Regions from separate parts of the Streptomyces sp. NPDC001851 genome, predicted to be linked through region 1. Evidence: riboswitches for the same ligand, from Rfam matches in the RefSeq annotation. Region 1 holds a riboswitch; the other holds the start of a gene.

Region 1 (10,039 bases):
ACGACGCCCAGGTCGTGGGTGATGACGATGACCGCCGAGCCGAACTCCTTCTGCAGGTCGCGGATCAGGTCCAGGATCTGCGCCTGGACCGTCACGTCGAGCGCGGTGGTCGGCTCGTCCGCGATGAGCAGCTCGGGGTTGTTCACCAGCGACATGGCGATCATGGCGCGCTGGCGCATACCGCCGGAGAACTCGTGCGGGTAGTTGTCCACCCGCTTGTCCGGCTGCGGGATGCCCACGCGGTCGAGCATCTCGACCGCACGCCGCTTGGCGGTCTTCTTGTCGACGTCGTGGTGGATCCGGTAGGCCTCCACGATCTGCGCGCCGATCGTGTAGTACGGGTGCAGCGCCGACAGCGGATCCTGGAAGATCATCGCCATCTCGCGGCCGCGCAGCTTGCGCACATGGTCGGGGTCGGCGGACAGCAGCTCGGTGCCGTTCAGCCAGATCTCGCCCGATATCTGCGCCTTGCGCTTGCCGTACTGGCCGGCGGTGTGCAGGCCCATGATGCCGAGCGAGGTCACGGACTTGCCGGAGCCCGACTCGCCCACGATGCCGAGGGTCTTGCCCTTCTCCAGCTTGAAGCTGAGCCCGTCGACGGACTTCACGAGGCCGTCGTCGGTCGGGAAGTGCACCTTCAGGTCGCGCACTTCCAGGAAGGAGGTCGGCGCGGGCGAGGCGTCCGTGGGCTCGCCCACGGCCGCTCCGGTCTTGCTGAGTTCGGTCATGCGAGCCTCACTCGGGGGTCGATCACGGCGTACAGGATGTCCACCGCGAGGTTGGCGATGAGCACCGCGAGGGAGGTGATCAGGGTCACGCCCAGGATGATGGGCAGGTCCTGGTTCTTGATGGCGGTCAGCACGGCCTGGCCGAGGCCGGGGATGCTGAACGTGGTCTCGGTGAGGATCGCGCCGCCGATCAGGGCGCCGAGGTCCATGCCGAGCATGGTCAGGATCGGGGTCATCGTGGAGCGCATGGCGTGCTTGCCGATGACGACCGGCTCCGTGAGGCCCTTGGCGCGGGCGGTGCGGATGTAGTCCTCGCCGAGGATCTCCAGCATGGTGGCCCGGGTGATGCGGGCGTACATCGCCGCGTAGAGGAAGGCGAGGGTGATCCAGGGCAGGATCATGCTTCCGAAGTAGCCGGAGAAGCTGTCGCTGATCGAGACGTACTTGCCGTCGAACCAGTTCAGTCCGAAGACGAAGATCGCCGAGGCGAGCAGACCGGTGAAGTAGATCGGCAGCGAGACACCGCTGAGGGCGACGACCATCGCGCCGCGGTCCCAGATGCTGCCCCGCTTGAGGGCGGAGAGCACACCCGCCGCGACACCGAGGACCAGCCACAGCACGGCGGCGCCGAGCGCGAGACCCAGGGTCACCGGGAAGCGGTCGGTCAGCACCGGCCAGACGGCCTGCTCGCTGCGGAAGGAGTAGCCGAAGCACGGCGCGGCGCAGTGGGTGACGTCACCGCCGGCCGCGTAGGTGCGGCCCGCGAAGATGCCCTTGAAGAAGTCCCAGACCTGGACGTAGATGGGGTCGCCCAGACCCAGCTTCTCGCGCACCGCCTCGACGGCGTGCGGGTCTGCCTGCTTGCCCACGAAGCTCGTGGCGATGTCCACGCCCGCCCACTTGGGGACGAGGAAGAAGATGCTGAAGACCACCAGGATGATGACCACCAGCATCACTGCGGCGGCGAACAGCCGCCTGATGAGGTAAGCGAGCACAGCTAACGGCCCGCCGCGGACCGCGGGCCCCCGGAGATCTTCCGGTGGGCCCGCGGCTCGCCGCGCCGGCCTTCACCTGCCTTTCGTGCCGTACGGCGGGTGTGCCGGGTTTACTTCGTGGACTTCAGGCCGAGGTTGACGAAGTCGTAGTAACCGCTGTACGCGTTCGTCGTGTACACGTTGGCCAGACGCGAGGAGCGGATGTTGAGCAGCCGCTCGAAGGTGAAGGGCAGGTAGTACGCGCCCTCCATGACCTTGTGGTTGATCTCCGTGGCGATCTGGGTCTTCTTCGAGGTGTCCATCGTGGTGGTGTACTGGTCGAAGAGACCGTCGATCGTCTTGTCCTTGATCAGGGCGTAGTTGTTGTTACCGCTCTGCAGGATGTACTTGCTGCTCCACAGCGGGATGCCGTAGCCCTGGACGGTCGGGAAGTCCGGGCCCCAGCCCATGATGATGATGCCGAGCTTCTTCTTCTCCACGTTCGACGGCGAGCCGATGATGCCCGGGCTCTGCGAGCCGTCGTACTGGTAGATGTCGGCGTTGACGCCGACCTTCTTCAGCGCGGCCTGCAGGGACTCGGCGGTGGCCACTTCCTGCGACTTGTTGTTGCGGACCGCGATGGTGGTGGAGAAGCCGTTCGGCTTGCCGCAGGCCTTCAGCTCCTGCTTGGCCAGGTCGACGCTGCCGTTCTTGTTCTTGGTCGCGATCTGGTACGGGTCGTACTTCTGGCCCTCGCCACCGGCGACCGACGGCGGGAGCATGTTGGTGCCGATGTCGCCACCGGCGATCGGGCCACCGCGGGCGGTCTGCAGGGACACGTGGTCGGCGGCGTAGATCACGGCCTTGCGGCAGTGCTCGTTGTCGAACGGCTTGACGCTCTGCGGGAAGACCGCGTAGCGGATGAAGCCGGAGACCGGGTTGTCCAGGTTGTCCTTGTGCTGCTTCAGGGCGATCTGACGGCCCTGCGGGCCCAGGCCGGTCTGGCTGGCGTCCACGTCGTAGTCGCCGTTGATCAGCTGCTGGTCCGAGTTGACCTGGTTCGTGGAGATGTCCAGCGTGATCTTGTCCGGGTACGCCTTGCGGACCGGGTCGGAGGACGCCTTCCACTGGTCGTTGCGGACCAGGACCAGGTTCTTGCCCGGGGCGTAGGACTCGAACTTGTACGGACCCGAGGAGAACGGGTGCAGGCCGTACTTGGACTTGGTGTCCTTGTCCTGGCGGACCGGGGAGCCCGCGGTCATGCCCAGCGCCTGGAGGAAGTCCGAGTTGGGCGCCGGCAGGTGGAAGACGATCGTCTTCGCGTCCGGCGTCTCGATCGCCTTCAGGCCCAGGTGGTCCTTCGCGGAGTCCTTGTACGGACCCTTGTAGGTGTTCTTCGGGTCCAGCATCTGCTGGAGGTAGATCGGACCGCCGGACAGGACGTCCTGCGCCCAGACGCGCTCGATGCCGTACTTGACGTCCTGGGAGGTGATCGGCTTGCCGTCCTCCCAGGTGGCGCCGTCGCGCAGCGTGAAGGTGTAGGTCTTGCCGCCGTCCGAGATCTTGCCCATGTCGGTGGCCAGGTCCGGGGTGAGCTGGGCGCCCTCGGCACCGGGCGCGGTCTTGTAGGTGACCAGCTGGCGGCTGTAGTAGCGGGAGAAGTCCCACATGAACCCGTAGTAGCCGCGCGTGGTGTCCCACGAGTCGGCGTCCTGCGTGCTCACGAACTTCAGCGTGCCGCCCTTCTTGACCTGGTCGGCCTGGGCGACTTTGTTGACCGCCGCGTTGAAGCCGGCCGCGCCGTCCTTCGAGCCGCCGTTGCCTCCGCCGCACGCCGCCGTGGTCAGCAGCCCGGCGACCACTGCGGCAGCGGCAAGGGCCTGCTTGCGCCGCCCTGAGGTGCGTTGGGTGTTCACGATCTCGGATCCTCCGGATTTGATGAGAGACCCCGTGGCAGAGCTCACGGGACGCTTGGGGTACGGCACTTCAGCGGGAGGCCTTCGGGTCCAGGGCGTCCCGCACGCCGTCGCCGAAGAGGTTGAAGGCCAGCACCGTGATGAAGATCGCCACGCCTGGGATCACCATGTACATGGGGTCCGAGTCGTAGTAGTCGATCGCGCTGGAGAGCATCTGTCCCCAGGAGGAGGTGGGCGGCTTGACGCCCACACCCAGGAAGCTGAGCGCCGCTTCGGTCAGGATGTTCGTGGGGATCATCATCGTCGTGTACACGATGATGGGCGCGACGAGGTTGGGCAGCAGCTCCTTGAAGAGGATGTAGAACCGCCCGGCGCCGAGCGAGCGGGCCGCCTCGACGTACTCGCGTTCACGCAGCGAGAGCGTCTGACCGCGCACCACGCGGCCGATGTACGGCCAGCCGAAGAAGCCGATGACCAGGATCATCACGAAGACACGCACGCCCGTGCCGGTGAGCCCCAGCATCTGGTTGGGCATCACGGAGACCAGCGCGATGATGAACAGCAGCTGCGGGAAGGCGAGGAGGCCGTCCATGACCCGGCTGATGACCGAGTCCACCCAGCCGCCGAAGAAGCCCGCCAGGATGCCGAGGATGGTCCCGAGGAGGACGGCGACCACGGCGGACAGGAAGCCGACGAGCAGCGAGATCCGGGCGCCGTAGAGGATGCGGGCGAAGATGTCGCGGCCGTTGACCGGTTCGACACCGAGCAGGTGGTCGCCGCTGATGCCGCCCATCGAGCCCTTGGGGGTGCTGAACAGCGGGTCGATCAGGCTCTGGTGGTAGTTGTCCGGGTCCTGGCCGACGAGGTTCGTGATCACCGGTGCGAGCAGGGCGATCACGATGAGGAGGAGGACGACCACGCCGCCCGTGAGGGCCAGCTTGTCCCGCTTGAGGCGTTCCCAGGCGATCCGGCCCAGGGAGCGGCCCTGAACGGCCTTCGCGTCGGTGGCCGCGACCGCCGCTTCCTCTGCCGCACCCGGGGCCGCTTCCGCGGTCGGCTCGTGCAATGGTGCCGTCATCAGGCTGGGACCCCTCTCAACCGGCGGTAGCCGGCCCGCACTTGCCGCTGGTAGCGGCATCAAACAGTCCGTCGTACACAGGGGCGAACCCCTTGAAGGGGGAGTCTTCAACGCTTGCGCGATCAGCCGCCAGCCTTGACGGGGAATGGATGCGCAACCGTGATGCAAGCAGGCGTTTCCTGTTATGCGGACAAGGAGTTACGGCGAACGGACGGGGCCGGGCGGAACGGCCGAGTGCGCAAAACGGGACGTACGGGCGATAATCCCAGGTCAGTAGCTGCCGTGCACCGGCGGATAGCCGTATCCGGCGGCGGGCGCCTGCTGCCCGGGGGAGGCCTGGAGCTGGGGCTGCGGCGCGGCGTGGGCCTCGCGGTCGTAGAACGGGCGGGCGTTGGCCCGCATCCACATCACGACCGGGTCGTACTCGTCCGTCATCGCGACCGTCGACACCGGCAGGCCCTCCGGCACCGCGCCGACGGACTGCTGCATCATCGCGCGCACCGAGTCGACCGCGGCCGGCGAGGTGTCGTACACGTCCAGGCCGATGGCGAGGTACGGGGCGCCGAGCGCCGGCTGCACCCAGGCGCGGCGCAGCGAGCGCAGGGCCGGGGTGCGGTGGGCGTTCTGCGCGAGCAGGGCGTAGAACTGCGGGATCTCGATGCCGGGTTCGGACAGCCGGAGAGGGCCGGCGGGCTGGCGGTCCAGGCCCGTGGCGATGCGGCGAAGGTCCAGCCAGGGGATGCCGACGCCGCCGCCCGGGGTGTGCGGGTTGAGCCAGAGGCCGTAGTGGTCCGGGTAGAGGGTGCGGGCCACGTCGAGCCCGTCGACGACCTCGTACGACCGGTTCCAGCCGCTGGCCGAGAGCTCCTGGGCGGAGGTGACGCAGGGGGCGTACTGGAACCCGTCGATCTCCATGTTTCCGTACTGGGCGTCCGGGGAGCCGGCCTGGCCGTGCCACAGGAGCATCCAGATCTGGCCGGAGGAGGGGGTGGCGAGGGCGCGGAGCAGGGCCTCGTAGGCGTCGTAGCGTCCGGGCGTGACCTGGCGCAGCATGTGCTCGACGCTGCCGCTGTGGCTCGCGCTCACCTGTCGTGCCCTTCTCTTTTTCGTGCCCCGCGTTTGGAGACAGCTTAAGCGCCCACGGGGGTGCCGCCTCGGGTGCGTACGCGGGTGCGGGTGCGTGGGGGGCTTGTCGCGCAGTTCCCCGCGCCCCTGAGGTCCGCTGCTCCCCTGCCTGCTGATCAGTGACCGTATTGGTAGAAGGGGCGGACGTTCGACTTGAGCCATGCGGCCACCGGGTCGTCCGTCACGTCCAGGAGGACCAGGCTCATCGGCCACTTGACCGGGACTTTGCCCAGGGCGCGGCCCAGGGCCTGCATGGGGAGCGCGCGGAGGTCGCCTTCCCACTGGGAGAGTTCCACGCCGACGAACATCACCGGGTCGTCCGTCTCTATGGCGGCCAGGCAGCGGCGGGCGGTGAGGACCACGCCGGTCTCGGCGAACTCGGCGGACGCGGCGGAGAGGAAGTCGACCGGGTCGTCCTGCCAGTCGGGTTCGAAGAGGCGGACCCGGCCGCCGGTGTTGGGCCCGTCCAGCGGGGTGCGGCCCACCCGGCACAGCTCGGCCACCGCCGCGGGCGGGAGCGGGATGCCGACCAGGGCGTCGGGGTTCACAGCGATGCCGACCTGCGGGGGCAGACCGCGGGCGAACTCCACGGCGGGGGCGATGGTGTACGACATGTGGGAGCCGGCCGCCTGGCGCAGCTGCTCCTCGGAGCTGAACACCGGGACGTACGTCTGGCCGCCGAGGTCCAGCGTGGGCAGGTCCAGCGGGCCGCTGTCGGGGCCGCCGCCGCTCGGCAGCGGGATCCACAGCAGGCTGCGGCCCAGGACCTCGATGATCCGGCCGGCCGCGGCGGGTATGCCGAGGGAGGCCGAGAGCACCTCCTCCAGCTCGTTGCCGGGCCAGCCGCCGTGGGGCTGGGGGTGCGCCTGTGCCGGGAAGTCCGCGGGAATGTCCGCCGGGAAGTCCATCTGCCTACCGCCTGCTGGAAATCTCTGCTGTGACCAAGAAGGCTAGCGGGTGGCGGTGACAGCCCCTCGCCGCGTGCACACCGTCCCCCTCATCCGGTGAACGCGATCCGCCGGAGCGCGTCGGCCGCCGTGCGGTCCAGCAGCACCGCGGCGCCGCAGCCCGCGGGCAGCCCGCCCCGCTCGACCGTGTCGAGCAGCCGGGCGGTCGTACGGCGGTGGCGGCGGAAGGCGTAGCGGGAGACGCCCCGGCCGCGGGTGCGCTGACCCTCGCGGGCGGTGTCGGGCGGGACGTCGAGCAGGAGCAGATGGAGGGTGCCGCCGCGGCGGCGTGCCGCGCGGGTGAGCCAGGCCCGCACCCAGGGCTGGGTGCCGCAGTCGTGCACGACGAGGCCCTCGCCGGTGCGCAGGGCGCGGCGCAGGCCGGTGTAGTGGGCGAGGCGGACCAGCGGGCGGTAGAGGGTGTACGGGAGCGCTCGGGGCAGGCGGGCCGCGAAGCGGTCGCGCGTGTCCTGGGAGTCGACGCGGCGGCCGGCGACCGCGCGCCGCATCAGGGTGGACTTGCCGCTGCCGGGCAGGCCGGTGATCACCACCAGGTCCTGGGGGCCGAAGAGCAGGACGTGCGGGCCGCTGCCGGCGCGGTCGCGCAGGTCGCGGACGACGGGGGCCGGCGCGGGGCGCTGACCCGGCACCGCGATGCCGGTGCCGGCGGTGGCGTACACCAGGGTCCTGTTCATCGTGATCTTCCTCCCCTGTCGGCCCGGTCATCCTCATGCCCGCGATGCGTAAAGAGAAGGTAATGAACGGGGGTGGTGGAGGGGTCCGCGTCCTGCCACAGGTCGGTTACAAAAGCAGGCTCGCCGTGCAATGATGTGGCCGCCAACTGCATACCGGCCGCTTGAATCCGCGCGGGAGAGTCCCTGGCAGCACTGATGCCGGGGCGCCGAAGGAGCAAGTCCCTCCCTTGAATCTCTCAGGCCCCGTTACCGCGCGGGCGAGGCACATCTGAAAAGCGGGCCGCTGCGACAGTGGCTCCACCCAAGGTGCAAGCCGTGATCGTCCCTGTGGCGGTCCTGGCGAACCTCTCAGGTTCCGATGACAGATGGGGAGGAACGTTCCTCGCCTGTCCTGCTTTCCTGGGAGACGACCGTCCGATGAGCAGTACCGAACCCCTTGAGCTGCGCCATACCGCGCTGGACGCGCTGCATCGCTCGCTCGGTGCGACGATGACCGACTTCGCCGGCTGGGACATGCCCCTGCGCTACGGCTCCGAGCGTGACGAGCACCTCGCCGTGCGTACGAAGGCCGGTCTCTTCGACCTCTCCCACATGGGCGAGATCACCGTCACCGGCGCCGGCGCGGCCGCCCTCCTCAACTACGCCCTGGTAGGCAACATCGCCTCCGTCGGCGTCGGCCGCGCCCGCTACACCATGATCTGCCAGGCCGACGGCGGCATCCTGGACGACCTGATCGTCTACCGGCTCGCCGAGACCGAGTACATGGTGGTCGCCAACGCCTCCAACGCCCAGGTGGTGCTGGACGCCCTCGTCGAGCGTTCCGCCGGCTTCGACGCCGAGGTGCGCGACGACCGGGACGCGTACGCGCTGATCGCCGTCCAGGGCCCCGAGTCCCCCGGCATCCTGAAGTCCCTCACCGACGCCGACCTGGACGGCCTGAAGTACTACGCCGGCCTGCCCGGCACGGTCGCCGGCGTCCCGGCCCTGATCGCCCGCACCGGCTACACCGGCGAGGACGGCTTCGAGCTGTTCGTGAAGCCGGAGCACGCCGTGGAGCTGTGGCAGGCGCTGACCAAGGCCGGCGAGGGCGTCGGCCTGGTCCCCTGCGGCCTGTCCTGCCGGGACACCCTGCGCCTGGAGGCGGGCATGCCGCTGTACGGGCACGAGCTGACCACGGCGCTCACCCCCTTCGACGCCGGGCTCGGCCGCGTGGTCAAGTTCGAGAAGGAGGGCGACTTCGTGGGGCGCGAGGCGCTCGCCGAGGCCGCCGCCAGGGCCCAGGAGAACCCGCCGCGGGTCCTCGTCGGGCTGGTCGCCGAGGGCCGGCGGGTGCCGCGCGCCGGGTACGCCGTCGTCGCGGGCGGCCAGGTGATCGGCGAGGTCACCTCCGGCGCCCCCTCCCCCACCCTGGGCAAGCCGATCGCCATGGCGTACGTCGACGCGGCGCACGCGGCCCCGGGCACCGCGGGCGTCGGCGTCGACATCCGGGGCAGCCACGAACCGTACGAGGTCGTGGCGCTGCCGTTCTACAAGCGCCAGAAGTAGACACTGGGCGCGGCCACTGTGTGACCCCGCGCACGTTTCCGCTGCTCATCAGCGGCTTCAGCAGTCCCCCCTTCATCAGCACTCCCGCGCGTACAGGAGAATTCAGGCCATGAGCAACCCCCAGCAGCTGCGCTACAGCAAGGAGCACGAGTGGCTGTCGGCCGCCGAGGACGGCGTCTCGACGGTCGGCATCACCGAGTTCGCGGCCAACGCGCTCGGCGATGTGGTCTACGCCCAGCTCCCCGAGGTCGGCTCCACGGTGACCGCGGGCGAGACCTGCGGCGAGCTGGAGTCCACCAAGTCGGTCTCCGACCTGTACTCGCCGGTCACCGGTGAGGTCACCGAGATCAACGAGGACGTCGTCAACGACCCGTCGCTGGTGAACTCGGCCCCCTTCGAGGGCGGCTGGCTGTTCAAGGTGCGCGTCTCGGAGGAGCCGGCCGACCTGCTCTCCGCCGACGAGTACACCGCCCAGAACGCCGGCTGAGGAGTCGTAGCCGTATGACCTCCCTGAACACGCCCCTGCACGAGCTGGACCCGGAGATCGCCGCCGCGGTCGACGCCGAGCTCGGCCGCCAGCAGTCCACGCTGGAGATGATCGCCTCCGAGAACTTCGCGCCGCTCGCGGTGATGGAGGCGCAGGGCTCCGTCCTCACCAACAAGTACGCCGAGGGCTACCCGGGCCGCCGCTACTACGGCGGCTGCGAGCACGTCGACGTCGCCGAGCAGATCGCCATCGACCGGGTCAAGGAGCTGTTCGGCGCCGAGTACGCCAACGTCCAGCCCCACTCCGGCGCCTCCGCCAACCAGGCGGCCCTGTTCGCGCTGGCCCAGCCCGGGGACACCATCCTCGGCCTGGACCTCGCCCACGGCGGCCACCTGACCCACGGCATGCGCCTGAACTTCTCCGGCAAGCAGTTCAACGTGGTCGCCTACCACGTGGACGCCGCCACCGGCCTGGTCGACATGGCCGAGGTCGAGCGGCTGGCCAAGGAGCACCGCCCGAAGGTGATCATCGCCGGCTGGTCGGC
Region 2 (10,039 bases), on a different contig from region 1:
GACGGCCATCTCCGCCTGGACGGCGCGGACCTGGACCGCACTCCCCCGGAGTCCCGCCCGGTCGGCGTGGTCTTCCAGGACTACCTGCTCTTCCCCCACCTGTCCGCCCTCGACAACGTCGCCTTCGGCCCGCGCTGCCAGGGCATGACCAGGGCCGAGGCCCGCGCACAGGCCGCGGCGTGGCTGGACCGCATGGGCCTCGCCGACCACGCGGGCGCCAAGCCCCGCCGTCTCTCCGGCGGCCAGGCCCAGCGCGTGGCCCTCGCGCGTGCCCTGGCCGTCAGCCCCCGGCTGCTGCTCCTGGACGAACCGCTCGCCGCCCTCGACGCCCGCACCCGCCTGGAGGTCCGCGCCCAACTGCGCCGTCACCTCGCCGAGTTCGAAGCGGTCGCCGTCCTGGTCACCCACGACCCGCTGGACGCCATGGTGCTCGCGGACCGGCTGGTCGTCATAGAGGACGGCCGGGTCGTCCAGGAGGGCACCCCGGCGGACATCGCACGCCATCCGCGCACCGACTACATCGCCCGGCTCGTCGGCCTCAACCTCTACCGGGGACGGGCGGACCGCCACACGGTACGGCTCGACGCGGGGCCCTCGATCACCACCACGGAGGACCTGTCCGGCCCGGTCTTCGTGGCCTTCCCGCCCAGTGCCGTCACCCTGTTCCGGGACCGGCCCACCGGGGCCAGTGCCCGTAACCTCTGGCGCTGCGAGGTGGCCGGCCTGGAGACGCACGGCGACCAGATCCGCGCCGACCTGAGCGGCGAACTCCCCCTCGCCGCCGACCTCACCACGCTCGCCGCCGCCGACCTCGACCTGCACCCAGGCGCAGCCGTCTGGGCGACGGTCAAAGCGACGCAGACACACGCATACCCGGCTTGATCAGGCGGGCGCTCTACCGTGAGTGCCCATGACCCTCAGCATCCGCAACCAACTCCCCGGCACGGTCACCGCGATCCAGCCGGGCGAGGCCATGGCCACCGTCAAGCTCCGCCTCGACGGCGGGCAGGACCTCACCGCGGCCATCACCAAGGAGTCCGCCGAGGACCTCGCCCTCGCCCCCGGCTCACCCGTGCGGGCCCTGGTGAAGTCGACCGAGGTCTCCCTCGCCACGCACCGCGTCGAGGGCCTGTCGATCCGCAACCAGCTCCCCGGGGCGGTCATCGGGCTCACCGCCGGCGCCGCGATGGCCTCCGTGAGGATCTCCGTCCCCGGCGGCGAACTGACCGCGGCCATCACCAAGGACGCCGCCACCGACCTGGGCCTCTTCGTGGGCTCCGACGTGGTCGCTCTCATCAAGGCGACCGAGGTGTCCCTCGCCAGGGCCTGACACGGCGAGGCCCCGCCCGGAAACCGGACGGGGCCCTGGGAACCACCGCTCGCTCAGTCCTCGTAAGCGTCCAGCGGCGGGCAGGAGCAGACCAGGTTGCGGTCGCCGAAGGCCTGGTCGATACGGCGCACCGGCGGCCAGTACTTGTCGGCGACCGAGACACCGGCCGGGAAGACGGCCTCCTCGCGGCTGTAGGCGTGCGTCCACTCACCGCCGAGCGCGGCGGCCGTGTGCGGGGCGCCCCGCAGCGGGTTGTCCTCCGCCGGCCACTCGCCGGAGCCGACCTTCTCGATCTCCGCGCGGATGGCGATCATCGCGTCGCAGAACCGGTCCAGCTCGGTGAGGTCCTCCGACTCGGTCGGCTCGATCATCAGCGTGCCGGCCACCGGGAAGGACATGGTCGGTGCGTGGAAGCCGTAGTCGATCAGGCGCTTGGCCACGTCGTCCACGCTCACGCCGGTCGCCTTGGTCAGCGGGCGCAGGTCGATGATGCACTCGTGCGCGACCAGGTTGCCGGGGCCGGTGTAGAGCACCGGGTAGTGCGGCTCCAGGCGCTTGGCGATGTAGTTCGCCGACAGCACGGCCACCTGCGTGGCCCGCTTGAGGCCCTCGCCGCCCATGAGGCGCACGTACGCCCACGAGATCGGCAGGATCCCCGCGGAGCCCCAGGGCGCGGCCGAGATGGGGCCGACGCCGGTCTCGGGGCCGGCCGCCGGCTGCAGCGGGTGGTTCGGCAGGTACGGCGCCAGGTGCGAGCGGACCGCGACCGGGCCGACGCCGGGGCCACCGCCGCCGTGCGGGATGCAGAACGTCTTGTGCAGGTTCAGGTGGGAGACGTCACCGCCGAAGTGGCCCGGCTTCGCGAGGCCGACCAGCGCGTTGAGGTTGGCGCCGTCGACGTACACCTGGCCGCCGGCCTCGTGCACCTGGGCGCAGATGTCGGCGACGTGCTCCTCGAACACGCCGTGCGTCGACGGGTAGGTGATCATCAGCACCGCCAGCTCGTCGCGGTACTGCCCGATCTTGGCCCGCAGGTCCTCGACGTCGATCTCGCCGTCCTCGGCGGTCTTCACGACGACGACCTTCATGCCGGCCATCACGGCGCTGGCGGCGTTGGTGCCGTGCGCGGAGGACGGGATCAGACACACGGTCCGCTGCTCGTCGCCGTTGGCGCGGTGGTAGCCGCGTACGGCCAGCAGACCGGCCAGCTCGCCCTGCGAACCGGCGTTCGGCTGCAGGGAGACCTTGTCGTAGCCGGTGACCTCGGCGAGACGTTCCTCAAGCTCACGGATGAGCGTGAGGTAGCCCTCGGCCTGCTCGGCCGGGGCGAAGGGGTGCAGCTGCCCGAACTCGGGCCAGGTGACCGGCTCCATCTCCGTGGTCGCGTTGAGCTTCATGGTGCAGGAGCCCAGCGGGATCATGCCGCGGTCGAGCGCGTAGTCGCGGTCGGCCAGCTTGCGCAGGTAGCGCAGCATCGCGGTCTCGGAGCGGTACTGGTGGAAGACCGGGTGGGTGAGGTAGGCGTCGGTGCGCAGGAGCGCCTCGGGCAGGGTGTCCTCGGCGGTCGCCTCCAGCGCCTCGATGTCGCCCTCGACGCCGAAGGCGGACCACACGGCGGCCAGCTGGGCCCGCTTGGTGGTCTCGTCGCAGGCGATCGAGACGTGGTCGGCGTCGGCCAGGTGGAGGTTGACCCCGTTCTTCCGGGCGGCGGCGACCACCTCGGCGGCCTTGCCGGGCACCCGCGCGGTGAGGGTGTCGAAGAAGGCGCCGTGCACGATCTCGACGCCGCCGGCCTTCAGACCCGCGGCGAGGATCGTGGCGTACCGGTGCGTGCGCCGGGCGATGGTCCGCAGGCCCTCCGGCCCGTGGTAGACGGCGTACATGCCGGCCATGACGGCGAGCAGCACCTGCGCGGTGCAGATGTTGCTGGTGGCCTTCTCCCGGCGGATGTGCTGCTCACGGGTCTGCAGCGCGAGCCGGTAGGCCTTGTTGCCGTCGGCGTCGACGGAGACGCCCACGAGGCGGCCGGGCAGGCTGCGCGCGAACTTCTCGTGCACCGCCATGTAGCCCGCGTGCGGACCGCCGAAGCCCATCGGCACACCGAAGCGCTGGGTGGTGCCGACGGCGATGTCCGCGCCCAGCTCGCCCGGCGGGGTCAGCAGGGTCAGTGCGAGCAGATCGGCGGCCACGGTGACCAGGGCGCCCAGCTCGTGCGCCTGGTCGATGACCGGCTTGATGTCGCGTACGGCGCCGGAGGCGCCCGGGTACTGGATCAGCACGCCGTTGATCTCGCGCTCGGCCACCGCGGCCGGAATGCCCTCGCTGAGGTCGGCGACGACGACCTCGACACCGGTCGGCTCCGCACGCGTCTCGATGACGGCGATGGTCTGCGGCAGCACGTCCGCGTCGACCAGGAACAGCCCCTTCTTGTTCTTGCCCATGCGCCGCGACAGGGCCATCGCCTCGGCGGCGGCCGTTCCCTCGTCGAGCAGGGAGGCACCGGAGGTGGGCAGGCCGGTGAGCTCGGCGACCACGGTCTGGAAGTTCAGCAGGGCTTCCAGCCGCCCCTGGGAGATCTCCGGCTGGTAGGGCGTGTACGCGGTGTACCAGGCCGGGTTCTCCATGACGTTGCGCAGGATGACCGGCGGGGTGAAGGTGCCGTAGTAGCCCAGGCCGATCATGGAGTCGAGGACCTGGTTGCGGTCGGCGAGCGAGCGCAGCTCGGCGAGCACCTCGGCCTCGGTGCGGGCGCCCGGCAGGTCGAGGGCGTCGGCGTTCTTGATCACATCCGGGACCGCGGCGGCGGTCAGCTCGTCGAGGGAGCCGTAACCGACGTGCGCGAGCATCTTGGCCCGCGCCTCCTGGTCCGGCCCGATGTGACGCTGCTCGAACGGGATGCCCGCTTCGAGCTCCGAGAGCGGAATGCGATGGGCGGTCATTGCGGAGGCCTCCTGGTCTGACGCGACCTTCGAGGGGCACCCCGGTACGGATACCCCGACGGCCTCCCCCTCTGTCATCTCAACCTGAGAGCTTCACCGGGTACCCGAGGGCCCCGGCTTTCACCGTCGGTGAGGGCGGGAGCCGTCGACACCCGCCCTGCTTTCCAGAGTGACCTCGTCCATGCGGTACGTGAGCCTGAGAGATTCCGGGGAGGATTTGCTCCTTCGGCGCCTCCGAGGTGGTCGGAGGACTCTCCCGCACGGGGTCAGCAGCCGCTGTCAGCCTACCAGCGAGGTCAACGCCCGAGCCTTCGAGTGGCCGCCTCCCTGAATGTGCTCTTTTGTAGTGCTTACGGATGTGTTGCGACCAAGAGGAGGGAGAGGGACCGTGCAGACCGAGATCGATCCGCGCAACCTGATCGGCCGCAAGGCGTTCGACCGCAATGGGACCAAGATCGGCACCATCGACGAGGTCTACCTCGACGACGCGACCGGCGTGCCCGAGTGGGCGGCCATACGCACCGGCCTGTTCTCGCGGGACGCCTTCGTCCCCCTGGAGCCCAGCGAACTGGTCGAAGGCTCCCTCCACGTCCCCTTCGACCGCGCCCTGATCAAGGACGCCCCCGACTTCGGCGTGGGCCGCCACCTCTCCCCCGAACAGGAACTCCAGCTCTACCACCACTACGGCCTGGACGTGACCCCGCCTCCGTCCGTACCGGACCACGACTTCGGCAAGCTGGCGGGGTCGGAGGAGACCTGAGGCCTCTGATCCTCGCCACTGCTCGGCTGACCGAGACGGGCGGGCGGGTGGGAAGGAGCAACCAACGGCAACGGATCCGCGGACTCCAGGGCGGGATCCCCGACCAGAAACGTCCGCACCCGCCCCGGAGGGGACTGCGGCGTCTCAAACCGCACGGTGACCCGCCCCAGCCCACTCCCCTGCACCCACCCGGGCCCGTACTCGGCATGCCGCACGTCCTGCCCCGCGCGCCAGTGCCGTTCGACGGGCTCCGGCTGCTCCACAACGACTTCAACCGCACCCTTCTCCGGCTCCTCCGCCAAAGGCACCGGCATGGCCTGAGCGAACAGGTCCTCCTGGGTGTAGTCGGCGAGCCCGGAAACGCCCACGCCGAGCAGCCGTACCCCGCCCGTGGTGTCCACCGAGTCCAGCAACCGCGCGGCCGCCTCCCGCACGACCGCCGGATCGTCCGTCGGTCCCCTGAGCGTCTCCGATCTGGTCAGCGTCGAGAAGTCGTACCGCCGCACCTTCAGCACGATGGTCCGCCCCGACAGCCCTGCCTCGCGCAGCCGCCCCACACACCGGTCGGCGAGCCGCTGCACCTCCAGGCCGATCCGCAGCCGGTCATGGATGTCCACGTCGTACGTGTCCTCCACCGATACCGACTTCGCCTCGCGCTCGGCGACCACCGGCCGCTCGTCATGGGCCAGGGCCATGGCGTACAGCGCGTGCCCGTGCGCCTTGCCGAGCAGCCGGACCAGTTCGTCCTCGCCCGCCTCCGCCAGTTCCCCGACCGTGGTGATCCCGGCTCTGCGCAGGTGGTCGCCGGTGGCCGGGCCGACCCCGGGCAGGGTCCGCACCGGCATGGGCTCCAGCAGGGCCCGCTCCGACCCCGGCTCGATGACCACCAGGCCGTCCGGCTTGGCCTGCTCGGAGGCGATCTTGGCGAGCATCTTGGAGGCGGCGAGCCCGACCGACCCGGTGAGCCCGGTGACCGCCCGGATGTCGGCGCGGAGTCTGCTCCCGGCCAGCCGCGCCGACGCCTCGTCCCAGGCCGTCCCCCCGGCCTCCAGGTCCACGAACGCCTCGTCCAGACTGAGCGGCTCCACCAGCGGTGACAGCTCCCGCAGCAGCGCCATCACCTGCTCGCTGATCGCCCGGTACAGGGTGAAGCGCGGCACCAGATAGGCGGCGTTGGGTGCCAGCCGGCGGGCCTGGGCCATGGGCATCGCCGAGTGGACCCCGAAGGCCCGAGCCTCGTACGACGCGGTGGCCACCACCCCGCGTGGTCCGAGGCCGCCCACGACGACCGCCTTCCCGCGCAGGCTCGGCTTGGATGCCTGCTCCACCGAGGCGTAGAAGGCATCCATGTCGAGATGCAGGATCGTGGGCGCGTTTCTCACATCTCCGATGCTGCACCACGGCACTGACAATGCCCGGCCCGGCAGGGAGCGGCGTCAGACCGCCCGGTTGCGGCGCCGCGCCAGCTCGTCCGCCGGGTTGTGCCCGACGAGGGTCTCACCCGTGTCGATGCGCTCGCCGTGCAGCTGGGAGAGCGCGCTTTCCACATCCCGCCACACCACGCCGACGGCGATCCCGAAGATCCCCTGGCCGCCCTGGAGCAGGGCGTGCACCTCGTCCGGCGAGGTGCACTCGTAGACCGTGGCGCCATCGCTCATCAGGGTCATCCGCTCCAGGTCACGGAAACCGCGTTCTCGCAGGTGCTGCACGGCCGCGCGGATGTTCTGCAGCGAGACCCCGGTGTCCAGGAACCGCTTCACGATCTTCAGGACGACCACGTCCCGGAAGCTGTACAGCCGCTGGGTGCCCGACCCGTAGGCGGGCCGCACACTCGGCTCGACCAGGCCGGTGCGGGCCCAGTAGTCGAGCTGCCGGTAGGTGATGCCGGCGGCCGCGCAGGCCGTGGGCCCGCGATAGCCGATCTCCTCGGATGTCATGGACGCCGCCCCTCCGCCGTTCGGCACCGCCGTCGGCCGTTGCGGAGCGTGATCCACCGCGCTGCCGTGAACCGGGTACGGACCGCTCTCCCCGAAACCGCGCACGGGAGCACCCCCAGCCGTACCGTCGCCGCTGGTTCTCACGCCGACCTCCGTCCTTGACCTGCCCTCACGACGGTAGGCAGTCACCAGGGGTGCGTCAACGATCGCCACACTCGGCACGCCGAGTGATAATCACCCTAGGAGTGGTTTCCCGTGTCCCGCCGCGGGGAAAGGCTAGCCGAATGCGTTCGGGGGAAGCCGTAGGACGCTCTCCATGGCCGGTGGCACATGCCCGTCTCACCGGGGCGGCGCTCATCGACCGCTCATGATCACTGGCTGCTGGTGCCGAAGTCCTCGGGCGAGATCTGGTCGAGGAACTCGCGGAACTTCTCCACCTCGTCCTCCTGCTCGTCCGGAATGGCGATGCCGGCGTCGTCCAGCACCGTGTCACTGCCGTAGATCGGCGTTCCGGTGCGCAGGGCCAGCGCTATGGCATCGGAGGGGCGGGCGCTGACCTCGACACCGCTGGCGAAGACCAGCTCCGCGTAGAAGACGCCTTCCCGCAGATCGGTGATGCGTACTTCGGTCAGCTCCTGGCCGACGGCCTCCAGCACGTCCTTGAACAGGTCGTGGGTCAGTGGCCTGGCGGGGGCCATGCCCTGCTGGGCGAAGGCGATCGCCGTCGCCTCCCCCGGCCCGATCCAGATGGGGAGGTAGCGGTCGCCTCCCACTTCGCGCAGGAGCACGATCGGTTGGTTGGAGGGCATTTCGACCCGGACACCTACGACATCGAGCTCGTTCACACAGCAACCCTAGGCCGTGCCCGGGATGTTTGGGTAGTCGGGCCGGGAACAGCTGCCCGATCCGGCCGCCGGGGAGCCGCCGGGGTTCAGGGCAGCCGCACGCCGAGAGCGGTCTGCACGAGGGCCGCGTGCAGCTTCACGGTGAGCGCCGCCAGCTCCTTCGTACGGGCCTCGGCGTGTGCCCTGGTCTGCGGGTTGCGGTGGCGCCTGAGCGGGGCGACCACCTGGTCGACGAGTCCGGCCTCGCGGTCGGCGGCGGCCTTCATCACCCGCAGGTGGCGCGGCTCGATCCCGAACCGGCCCAGTTCGGCGACGAGCGAGGCCACGGTGACGGCTTCGGCGTCGTACACCCCGTCCTCCAGGGGAGCGATGAGCCCGTACGACTCCCACTCCTTCAGCTCGCCCTCGTCGATGTCCGCGGCCGCCAGCAGCTCGGCCCTGCCCACCCGGGCCACCGTGGGCGCCCCGGGCGGCTCCGGGACGTCCTCCGCGGTGCGCTGACGCCCCACGAGGGGGAGCTGGACGGGCTCGCCCCGCTCCATGGCGTCCAGCCGCTCGCGGATCACCTTGAGCGGCAGATAGTGGTCCCGCTGCATCCTCAGCACATGAGCCAGCCGCTCGACATCCCCGGCGCTGAACTTGCGATACCCCGAAGGGGTCCGCTGCGGCTCGATGAGCCCCTCTGCCTCCAGAAAACGGATCTTGGAGATGGTGACTTCGGGAAACTCGTCGCGCAGCACGTTCAGCACCGTGCCGATGCTCATCAGCCCACTGTCCCTGGCGGCGGTACCGCTTCCGGCACCGCCGCTCGGTGTTTGAAGCATGGACCTTCCCTGGTGTCCCCCCGGACGCCGGTCCGGGGGCGGGTCAGATGCCCTGCCGGCTCGCGTAGAACACCAGCCGGTACTTGCCGATCTGCACCTCGTCACCGTTCGACAGCGCGACCTGGTCGATCCGCTCGCGGTTGACGTACGTGCCGTTCAGACTGCCCACGTCGGCCACGGTGAACGAGCCGTCCGGCGAACGCCGGAACTCCACGTGCCGACGCGAGACCGTGACGTCGTCCAGGAAGATGTCGCTCTGCGGATGACGGCCCGCCGTGGTCAGGTCGCTGTCCAGCAGGAAGCGGCTGCCCGAGTTCGGTCCCCGGCGCACCACCAGCAGCGCCGAGCCCAGCGGCAGCGCGTCCACCGCGGCCTGCGCCTCCGGCGACAGCATCGGCATCTGCGTCTGGCCGGTGACCTCGGAGTCGTAGGCCTCCAGACCGGAGATCGAGATCGTGGACGTCGTCTCGGAGGCACGCTCCGGCGCCACTCCCGGGCGCAGCGGCGCACCACAGTTGGAACAGAAGCGCGCGTTCTCCGCATTGCGGTTACCGCACCTCGTACACACCAGGGCCGACATGGACGGATCCTCCTGCTGCGGCTGCCCCGCCGGGGCATGGGACGCGTACGGACCGGGGGCGACCCCTCCGCCCGCACCTGAGGTTGACGGTTGCCCGAAACCTATGCCGCCGGACTGGGCAGGGTCAACCGACGCCCCGCCCTGACCTCCGGAAATGTCACCGCCCGGACCAGCGACCTGGTCCCGGAACAGCGGGCGCTGGCCCTCCGCGTCAGGCTGTGCGCGATGCCGAGCGGTCGCGTTGCTGCCGCTGCTGCCCTCTCGTGCGCTCTTGCCGAACAACTTCGCAAACAACTTCACGGGCGATTCCCCTTGACCGAAACAGACCCGCCCGTGGGGCAGGACGAACCCTGATTGCCTACACCGGCCGAGCCGGACATTCTCACAACGTCCGTATCCACCAGACAGTTTCCATCACGCACCACCTCTTCGGTGCGCCGACCCCCCGCAACCTCATGCCCCTGCCGGAAGTCCCCCATGCACCGCCGGTTCACTGGGAGGACGACCGAGCGTAGTCAGGCCGCTTCGCCTGCCGCAAGGCGTCCACGACGATCTTGCCCGACTGCTGGACCGTCACCGTGGCCTGCTCCTTCTCAAGTGTCTGCACCACGCCTCCCGGGATGTTCAGCGCCGGCTCCAGGTCCTGCGGCTTGCCGATGACCTTGAAACGATAGGGGGCGTTGATCTTGTTCCCGTCGACGCCGACTCCGTTGCCCGAGTCCGTGAAGTAGGTGTTCGCGACCACCCGGACCCCGTTCACCTGGATCGCCTCCGCACCGGCCGCGCGCAGCTCCTGGATCGCGTCGAGCAGCATGTCCGCCTTG

What was found. A riboswitch is a leader RNA that binds a small molecule or an ion and turns the genes downstream of it on or off. The one in region 1 is predicted to bind glycine.
Region 2: another riboswitch for glycine. It lies ahead of gcvP (aminomethyl-transferring glycine dehydrogenase); the one in region 1 lies ahead of gcvT (glycine cleavage system aminomethyltransferase GcvT).

The regions. Positions count from the first base shown of each region.
Region 1 is NZ_JBEOYR010000003.1:52,137-62,175, reverse strand. It holds gene ABT171_RS05310 (ABC transporter ATP-binding protein) at 1-728, opposite strand, end outside; gene ABT171_RS05305 (ABC transporter permease) at 725-1,723, opposite strand; gene ABT171_RS05300 (ABC transporter substrate-binding protein) at 1,834-3,618, opposite strand; gene ABT171_RS05295 (ABC transporter permease) at 3,689-4,696, opposite strand; gene ABT171_RS05290 (enhanced serine sensitivity protein SseB C-terminal domain-containing protein) at 4,967-5,749, opposite strand; gene ABT171_RS05285 (enhanced serine sensitivity protein SseB) at 5,938-6,729, opposite strand; gene ABT171_RS05280 (AAA family ATPase) at 6,819-7,463, opposite strand; glycine riboswitch at 7,626-7,725, shown strand; glycine riboswitch at 7,726-7,838, shown strand; gene gcvT (glycine cleavage system aminomethyltransferase GcvT) at 7,881-9,008, shown strand; gene gcvH (glycine cleavage system protein GcvH) at 9,118-9,495, shown strand; gene glyA (serine hydroxymethyltransferase) at 9,510-10,039, shown strand, end outside.
Region 2 is NZ_JBEOYR010000008.1:5,372-15,410, reverse strand. It holds gene ABT171_RS13300 (ABC transporter ATP-binding protein) at 1-882, shown strand, start outside; gene ABT171_RS13295 (TOBE domain-containing protein) at 911-1,330, shown strand; gene gcvP (aminomethyl-transferring glycine dehydrogenase) at 1,384-4,269, opposite strand; glycine riboswitch at 4,444-4,538, opposite strand; gene ABT171_RS13285 (PRC-barrel domain-containing protein) at 4,658-5,029, shown strand; gene ABT171_RS13280 (DNA polymerase IV) at 4,951-6,411, opposite strand; gene ABT171_RS13275 (MerR family transcriptional regulator) at 6,466-7,110, opposite strand; gene ABT171_RS13270 (bifunctional nuclease family protein) at 7,338-7,811, opposite strand; gene ftsR (transcriptional regulator FtsR) at 7,898-8,635, opposite strand; gene ABT171_RS13260 (zinc-ribbon and FHA domain-containing protein) at 8,679-9,515, opposite strand; gene ABT171_RS13255 (DUF881 domain-containing protein) at 9,706-10,039, opposite strand, start outside.